Regions from separate parts of the Kitasatospora sp. NPDC002543 genome, predicted to be linked through region 2. Evidence: predicted binding sites of a transcription regulator. Region 2 holds the regulator's gene; the other holds the start of a gene.

Region 1 (4,377 bases), on a different contig from region 2:
CTGGGCCGGGCTGCGCGGGGCGGTGCCCATCGTGCTGGCCACCATCCCCGTGGTCTCCGGCGCGCACCGGGCCGAGGACGTCTTCAACATCGTCTTCATCCTGGTCGTCGTCTTCACCCTGCTCCAGGGGCCGACCCTCCCCTGGGTCGCCAAGCGGTTGAAGATCGACGAGGGCGACATGGGCCAGGACCTGGGCATCGAGTCCGCCCCGCTGGAGAAGCTGCACGGACACCTGCTGTCGGTCGCGCTCTCCCCCGCCTCCAGGATGTCGGGCGTCGAGATCAGCGAACTGCGGCTGCCCAAGGGGGCGGCCGTCACCCTGGTCGTGCGCGAGGGGAACTCCTTCGTGCCGGACAAGGCGACGGTGCTGCGCGGCGGGGACGAGCTGCTGGTGGTGACGACGGACGAGGTCGGCGAGGCGGCGGAGCGGCGGCTGCGGGCCGTGGACAAGGGCGGCAAGCTCGCGGGGTGGCTCAACGGGCGGTGAGCCCGGGCCCCGGCCGGTCCTCCCCTGCCCTGCGGGCCGGGGAGGGCTCCGGTCCGGCCGTGGGGGCTGGCGCCGTCTACGCGCGTAACTGTATGATGGTTCGACCACGCCGTATGACCACAGCTAGACCACCCCCAGCATCTGCCTGACGCAGAGTTGGCGCGACCGCTCGGCGGCCGCGGTCCGGCCCCCGGCCACCAGGCCGGACCGACCCGGTATCTACCCCGGTCGACGCGCGAGAGGACGACTCTCGGCGCCGTCGGGGCTCCACCGTGCCCTGCCGCGCTACCAGGCAGCAGGAAGGACCGACCGTGACGGCGCGCCGAACGGTCGACACCGCCGCGGACCCCGCGGCCACCCCCGCAGCTCCGGCCCCCGCCCGCGTCGGGTACGGCGAGCTGCTGCGCACGCCCGGGGCCTGGACGTTCCTGGCCCCCGCACTGGTCGCACGACTGCCGTACGCGATGCTCAGCATGGGCATCCTGCTGCTCGTCACCCAGACCCACGGCTCGTACGGCACCGCCGGTACGGTCACCGCGGTCGCCGCCGTCGCCCAGGCCCTGATCGGGCCGCAGACCGGGCGGCTCGCGGACCGCTACGGCCAGTCCGCGGTGCTCGTGCCGACCGTCCTGGTGCACGCGGCCTCGGTCGGCGCGCTGACCGCGCTCGCACTCGGCCACGCCCCCGCCTGGAGCCTGTTCCTGGCCGCCGTCCCGGCCGGGGCGAGCGTGCCGCAGGTCGGCGCGATGGTCCGGGCCCGGTGGGTCGCCAGGTTCACCGCGGACGGCCCCTCCGACGCCTCCGCGGCCCGGGTGAGCACCGCCTTCGCCTTCGAGTCCGTGACGGACGAGTTCACCTTCGTGATCGGCCCGATCCTGGCCTCCGGCATCGCCGCCCTCGCCAACCCGGCCACCGCCCTGGTCGCCGAGGCCTCGCTGACCCTCGTCGGCGGCCTGGCCTTCGCCGCGCAGCGGGGCACCGCCCCCGCCCGGATCGTCCCGGAACCCGGCGTCAAGCGCGCCTCGGCGCTCGCCTCCCCCGGCGTCCGGCTGCTCGCCGGCGCCTTCCTCGGGGTCGGCGCGGTGTTCGGCGGCATGCAGGTCTCGGTGAACGCCTTCGCCGACTCGGTCGGGCGGCACGACGCCGGCGGCACCGTGTACGGGATCTTCGCCGGCGGCTCGATGCTGGCCGGCGTGCTGTACGGCGTGATCGCCTGGCGGCGGCCGGTGCAGCAGCGGATGCTCATCAGCTACGCGCTGCTGGTGCTGGGCTGCTCGGTGCTGTGGGCGATGCCCGACCTGGTCGCGCTGACCGCCGCCGGGCTGGTCTGCGGACTGGCCATCGCGCCGACCCTGATCAGCGGCTACACCCTGGTCGAGACGCTGGTCGCGGACGGCGCCAAGACGGAGGCCTTCACCTGGCTGACCGGCGCGATCGGGCTGGGGCTGGCGGTCGGCTCGATGGCCGCGGGCCGGCTGATCGACGGGCACGGGCCCTCGACCGGCTTCCTCGTGCCGGTGGCCGGGGCCGGGCTGGGACTGGTGGCGCTGGTCTCGCTGCGGCACCTGCTGGTGGCGCCGGGGAGCGCCGGGGCGGGCGCCGCTTCCGCGGGCGGTCCGGGTGCCGACTCGGGCACCGACGCGGGTGCCGGTTCCTCGGGACTCGGCGGCGCCGGACGGCTGGTGGGCGCGGCCGAGGGCTGAGCGGCGCGGCGGTCCGAGGGCCGGTCCGGCCCATCTCACACCCGAGTCGCTGGACTGATCCCGCGGAATGCCGCATCATTGACCATCGTTAGCACTCATCACGCGAGAGTGCCAGGAGGAAGACAAGTGCCCACGTACCAGTACCAGTGCACCGAGTGCGGCAACGGCCTGGAGGCGGTGCAGAAGTTCACCGACGAGGCGCTGACCACGTGCCCCGACTGCCAGGGACGGCTCCGCAAGGTCTTCTCGGCCGTGGGCGTCGTGTTCAAGGGCTCCGGCTTCTACCGGACCGACAGCCGTTCGTCCTCCAGCAGCTCGGTGGGCGCCGGGTCCTCGTCGACCCCCTCGACGTCGACCAGCACGTCCACGACCTCCTCGACGTCGTCGAGCTCCGGCTCCTCGACCTCGTCCAGCCCGGCTCCGGCCGCGAGCTGATCTCGGCGCCGGGCACCGGCCCGGACGGCCCGTAGACCTGGGAGAGGCCCGTCGGCCCCGCATCCACGCGGGGGCGGCGGGCCTTTCCGCGCGTCCGGGGCGGGTGCGGCGTGCGCGGAACGCCCGTTTCGGGGGCAGCGAGCGCGGATTCAGGGGCGTCCCGTCAACCTGGGCAGCCCCGGTTCACCGGCGCGAGTGTACGAAGTTGTCCACAGGGGCGGGGTTTTCCACAGCCCTGGGGAAAGGGCTTCCGGAGTCCGGCGGAAACGCCCATCGTGTGGGCATCCGGTCCGCGAGGGGCCGGCCCGCCGACAGTCCGGAGGTGCGCCGATGACGGCCACGAGCTTCTCCCTGCCCCTGCCACTGCCACTGCCCGCGCCCGCCGTACCGCCCCGGCAGGAGCTGCCGAGCTTCCCGCCGATCCGGCGCGGGTGCGGCGGGTGGCACCGCTGGCGCAGTGCGGTGCGACGGCGGGCCGGGGTGCCCCTCCTGGTGCTGCTCGCGGTGGCGGCCGCACTGGCGCTGGGGCCCTCGCGGGCGGGTCTGCCGCCGCCCCAGGACGGCGCGTTGGGCCGGACGGGTTGTCAGTCCGGAGCTCCGGAAGATCACCCGTAACCGGAAGGCGACTTCGTCGTTCGAGGCGGCATGAAAGGCTTCAAGGAATTCCTGCTGCGCGGAAATGTCGTCGAACTCGCCGTGGCCGTGGTCATCGGCGCGGCCTTCACCACCATCGTCAACGCCTTCGTCAAAGGCGTGATCAATCCGATCGTCGGCGTATTCGGGACGAAGGACCTCGCGTCCTACAGTTCCTGCCTCAAGGGGCCCTGCGAGGTCGGCCCGACCGGTGAGGTCACGTCCGGAATCCTCATCCTGTGGGGATCGGTGCTCAGCGCCGCGCTCCAGTTCCTGATCACCGCGGCGGTCGTCTACTTCGCCCTGATCGTGCCCATGAACAGGATGGCGGCCCACCGCAAGACCGCCGCCGAGAAGGCGGCGGAGGCCGAGGCCAAGGAGGTCCAACTGCTGACCGAGATCCGCGACGCGCTGGTCACGCCGCTGCGCTGACCGGTGGGCGCCGCTCGTCCCCCTCCCTGCCCCGTCTCTCAGCCCCCGTGGTGCGGCGGGCGCTGACTCAGGTACCAGTCCAGCCCCCGCCCACCGCTCTCCCCCGCCCCGGGGCGTCCGCCCCAGCCGGCGTCGGTGTCGTCACCGGACTGCTGGTCCAGCGGATCCCGGAAGACCAGCCGGGCCTTGGCGTCCGCCGCGGCCTTCCGGGGCTCCGCCGCCCGGTCCGGCTCCTGCGCCCTCTCCCGGCCCTCTTCCTGTCCCTGCTCGCTCACGCCGTCCACTCCGTCCGCTCGTTTCCTTCCAGCCTAAGAGGCCCGTGGCACGCCTCGGGCCCTGGCGCGGAGCGCTCCGCATCAGGGCCCGGGTGAGGGCTCGGCCGGAGCCGACCCGTCCGTCAGGCGGCTTCGAAGCCCGCGTGGTCCGCGATCTTCTTCAGCTCCGCAAGCGCGTGCTTCTCGATCTGGCGGATCCGCTCACGGGTGAGCCCGTGCTGCTTGCCCACCTCGGTGAGGGTGCGCTCGCGGCCGTCCTCCATCCCGTAGCGGGAGCGGATGATCGAGGCGGTGCGGTCGTCCAACCGCCCGATCAGGCCGTCCAGTTCCTCGCGACGGAGCATGACCATCACGGCGTCCTCGGGGGACGTGGCCCCGGTGTCCTCGACGAGGTCGCCGAACTGGGTCTCGC
Region 2 (4,377 bases):
CCGGCGTCAGCCGCTTGACCGCGGCCGCGTGCCGCCCCTCCGGGCCGTCCAGACGCACCACGGCCCCGGGCACGGCGGTGGCGATCCGCTCGGTCTCGACGAAGAAGACGGGCGCGGTCATGACGGGGGAACCTCCGGGAGTGGGACGGGAACACCGAAGGGGTGCCGGGGATCCTCCCCCGGCACCCCTCCGCGGACGACTACCGGCCGTTGAAGGCGTCCTTCAGCCGGGAGAACAGGCCCTGCTGGCCCGGCGCGAACTGGCCGGACGGCCGCTCCTCGCCGCGCAGCACCGCGAGGCGGCGCAGCAGCTCCTCCTGCTCGGCGTCGAGCTTGCTGGGGGTCTTCACCTCGACGTGCACTATCAGGTCGCCCCGGCCGCCGCCGCGCAGGTGGGTGATGCCCCGGCCGTGCAGCGGGATCGACTGGCCGGACTGGGTGCCGGGCCGGATGTCGACCTCCTCCAGGCCGTCCAGGGTCTGCAGCGGCACCTGGGTGCCGAGCGCGGCCGCCGTCATCGGGATGGTGACGGTGCAGTGCAGGTCGTCCCCGCGCCGCTGGAAGATGGCGTGGGTGGTCTCGGCGATCTCGACGTAGAGGTCGCCGGCCGGGCCGCCGCCGGGGCCGACCTCGCCCTCGCCGGCCAGCTGGATCCGGGTGCCGTTGTCGACACCGGCCGGGATCTTGACGGTCAGGGTGCGGCGGGCGCGCACGCGGCCGTCGCCGGCGCACTCCGGGCACGGGGTCGGCACGACGGTGCCGAAGCCCTGGCACTGCGGGCAGGGGCGGGAGGTCATGACCTGGCCCAGGAAGGACCGGGTGACCTGGGAGACCTCGCCCTTGCCGCGGCACATGTCACAGGTCTGCGCGGAGGTGCCGGGGGCCGCGCCCTCGCCGCTGCAGGTGGTGCAGGTGACGGCGGTGTCGACCTGGAGCTCCTTGGTGGTGCCGAAAGCGGCCTCCTCCAGGGTGATCTCCAGCCGGATCATGGCGTCCTGGCCGCGGCGGGTGCGCGAGCGCGGGCCGCGCTGCCCGGCAGCGGCGCCGAAGAAGGCGTCCATGATGTCGGAGAAGCCGAAGCCCGCCGCGCCGGCGCCGAAGCCGCCCGCACCGCCTCCGCCCGGGGACAGCGGGTCCCCGCCGAGGTCGTAGACCTGGCGCTTCTGCGGATCGGAGAGCACCTCGTAGGCGGCGTTGATCTCCTTGAACCGCTCCTGCGTCTTCGGGTCCGGGTTGACGTCCGGGTGCAGTTCGCGTGCCAGGCGCCGGAACGCCTTCTTGATCTCGTCCTGCCCCGCATCCCGTCGGACGCCGAGTACCGCGTAGTAGTCCGTGGCCACCAAATGCTCCGCTTGTTCCGCCTGTAGTAGTGCTGCGACTGGACGCCACCGTTAGAACTCTAACGGCGGCCTTGCTAGGACTCGGCCAGGATCTGGCCCACGTACCGCGCCACCGCTCGCACCGCCCCCATTGTGCCCGGGTAGTCCATCCGGGTCGGACCGATCACACCCAGCTTCGCCACGCTCTCGTCGCCCGAACCGTAGCCGACCGAAACGACCGAGGTGGAATTCAGCCCCTCGTAGGCGTTCTCGCGCCCGATCCGGACCGTCATCGCGGCGTCCGCGGTCTCACCCAGGAGGCGGAGCAGGACGACCTGCTCCTCCAGGGCTTCCAGCACCGGCTGGATGGTGAGCGGGAAGTCGTGCCCGAAGCGGGTCAGGTTGGCCGTGCCGGCCAGCATGATCCGCTCCTCGTTCTGCTCGGCGAGCGTCTCGAACAGGGTCGCCAGGACCGTGCTGACGGTCGGCCGGTCGGCCTGGTCGAACAGCGCCGGCAGCTCCTCCAGCAGCCCCGGGACCTCCGGGAGGCGCCGGCCGGCGGCTCCCGCGTTGATCCGGGCCCGCAGGTCGGCCAGCACCGTCTCGCCGACCGAGCCCGGGCAGTCGACCATCCGCTGCTCGACCCGGCCGGTGTTGGTGATCAGGACCAGCATCACCTTCGCCGGGGCCAGCGCCACCAGCTCGATGTGCCGGACGGTGGAACGCGTCAGCGAGGGGTACTGCACCACCGCGACCTGCCGGGTCAGCTGGGCGAGCAGCCGCACCGTGCGGGCGACCACGTCGTCCAGGTCGACCGCGCCGTCCAGGAAGTGCCGGATGGCCCGGCGCTCGGGGGCGCTCATCGGCTTGATCTCGGCGAGCTTGTCGACGAAGAGGCGGTACCCCTTGTCGGTCGGGATGCGGCCGGCGCTGGTGTGCGGCTGGTGGATGTAACCCTCCTCCTCCAGCCCCGCCATGTCGTTGCGGACGGTCGCCGGGGAGACGCCGAGGTTGTGCCGCTCCACCAGGGCCTTGGAGCCGACCGGCTCCTCGGTGCCCACGTAGTCCTGCACGATGGCGCGGAGCACGGCGAGCTTGCGTTCGTCCAGCTGGCGGACCTCACCGGCCATGGGGCACGCACCTCCGTCTTCGCACGTTGTTCCGACTGCTTCCCTTGCTGCGGCGGGCCCCTGCGGGGAGTCCCTCGGCCCTGGCACTCTGAACAGCCGAGTGCCAAAACCGTACCTGCCAGTGTAAGGCCCGGGTCCTACGGCAGGAACGGCCCGACCGGCGTGATCCTCCCCGCAGTTCCGGACACGGCCCGCGCGGCCCCGGCGGTTCGATTCCCCGGCGCCGGGGTGGTGCCGGGAGGCCGTCCGGGTGGCAGCATCGAAAGCGACGGCGAACGGAGGAGCAAGCGATGTCGAGCTCGGGCCAGCACACCCGTTTCGCGCCCGACCGCGGCCTGACCGGCCGCATGGTCGCGACGATGTTCGTGATCGGGCTGCTGTACGTCGGTTTCACCGGCCTGCTGATCGCGCTGCTGCGCGGCGCCTGGCCACTGATCGTCCTGATCTCCGGCGGGCTGTTCGTGGCCCAGTTCTGGTTCAGCGACAAGATCACCGAACGGGCGATGGGCGCCCACCAGGTGTCCCCGGAACAGTTCCCCCAGCTGCACGGCACCGTCGACCGGCTCTGCGCCCTGGCCGACATGCCCAAACCCCGGGTGGCGGTCGCCGACAACGACATGCCGAACGCCTTCGCCACCGGCCGCAACCCGCAGAACGCGGTGGTCTGCGTGACCACCGGGCTGCTGCGCCGGCTGGAACCGGAGGAACTGGAGGGCGTCCTCGCGCACGAGCTGTCGCACGTCGCCCACCGGGACGTCGCGGTGATGACGATCGCCGGCTTCCTCGGCGTCCTCGCCGGCGCGATGACGCGGATCGCCGTGTACGGCGGGTTCATGGGCGGCGGGCGCAACAACAACGACCAGAACGCGGCCATCCTGGCGCTGATCATCCCGCTGGTGTCGATCGTCGTCTACGCGATCAGCTTCCTGCTCACCCGGCTGCTGTCCCGCTACCGCGAACTCGCCGCCGACCGGGCCGCCGCCCAGCTCACCGGCCGGCCCAGCGCCCTGGCCTCGGCGCTCACCAAGGTGACCGGGCAGATCGCGGCCATCCCCAGCAAGGACCTGCGCCAGGCCCAGGCCTACAACGCCTTCTACTTCGCCCCCGCGCTGAGCGCCCGGGAGACCGCCTCGCAACTGCTGTCCACCCACCCGAGCCTGGAGAAGCGGCTGGAGCAGCTGGCGCGGATCTCCGAGCAGCTCGGCCGCTGACGCCCGCCGTTCGGCCCTCCCGAATCCGTCCCGCCCGAGGCTTCCGTCCCGAGGCTTCCGCCCCGAAACCGTCCTCCCGAAACCGTCCCGTCCCGTCCGTCCCGAAAGGACCGCCGTGGGAATCCTGGACACGCTGTTCGGCCGTACCAAGCCCGTCAAGCCCGACCTCGACCAGCTGTTCGGCGTGCCGTCCGCCGCGCTCACCCTGGAGGCCGGGGCCGGGTTCACCCCCACCGGGCTCGGCTCGGTCTGCTTCGCGGCCGTCGAGGGAGCCGCCTTCGTCCAGGTCGAGCAGCAGGTGCGGGCGCTGCTGGACGCCGACACCGAGCGCGGCGGCGTCCCGGTGGAGGCCTCCAAGGACGACTACGGCTACTCCTGGCTGCTCGCCCGGCACCGGCCCGAGGAGCTGCCGGAGCTGGTGAACGACCTGCACGCGGTCAACAGCGAGCTGGAGGCCAACGGCTTCGGCCCGCAGCTGCTCTGCTCGCTGGTCGCCTTCCGCGACCCGCAGGGGCGCTCGCTGGCCCTGGTCTACCTCTACAAGCGGGGGACGTTCTACCCCTTCGCGCCGATGCCCGGCGGCGGGGAGAAGCGCGACAGCCCGTTGGAGCTGCAGGTCAACGCGATGCTCGGGAACGACCTGCGGCTGGAGAAGGACCTCGGCCGCTGGTTCCCGGTCTGGGGCGCGCCGGGCCTCTGACGGGCCGTCCGCCGTCC

Evidence for each region. The regulator HrcA, encoded in region 2, represses chaperone genes, less so after heat shock. The targets are predictions, from matches to a motif close to TTNGCACTCNGNNNNNCNGAGTGCNAA.
Region 1: a site for HrcA is predicted at 2,279-2,305, ahead of ACWD4P_RS11560 (FmdB family zinc ribbon protein). Genes of this name have one in related genera too.

Annotation. Positions count from the first base shown of each region.
Region 1 is NZ_JBSFWR010000019.1:84,006-88,382, forward strand. It holds gene ACWD4P_RS11550 (potassium/proton antiporter) at 1-487, shown strand, start outside; gene ACWD4P_RS11555 (MFS transporter) at 799-2,190, shown strand; gene ACWD4P_RS11560 (FmdB family zinc ribbon protein) at 2,317-2,625, shown strand; gene mscL (large conductance mechanosensitive channel protein MscL) at 3,271-3,690, shown strand; gene ACWD4P_RS11570 (hypothetical protein) at 3,729-3,965, opposite strand; gene ACWD4P_RS11575 (sigma-70 family RNA polymerase sigma factor) at 4,088-4,377, opposite strand, start outside.
Region 2 is NZ_JBSFWR010000017.1:2,903-7,279, forward strand. It holds gene ACWD4P_RS10320 (16S rRNA (uracil(1498)-N(3))-methyltransferase) at 1-121, opposite strand, end outside; gene dnaJ (molecular chaperone DnaJ) at 201-1,340, opposite strand; gene hrcA (heat-inducible transcriptional repressor HrcA) at 1,415-2,449, opposite strand; gene htpX (zinc metalloprotease HtpX) at 2,740-3,660, shown strand; gene pspAB (PspA-associated protein PspAB) at 3,776-4,360, shown strand.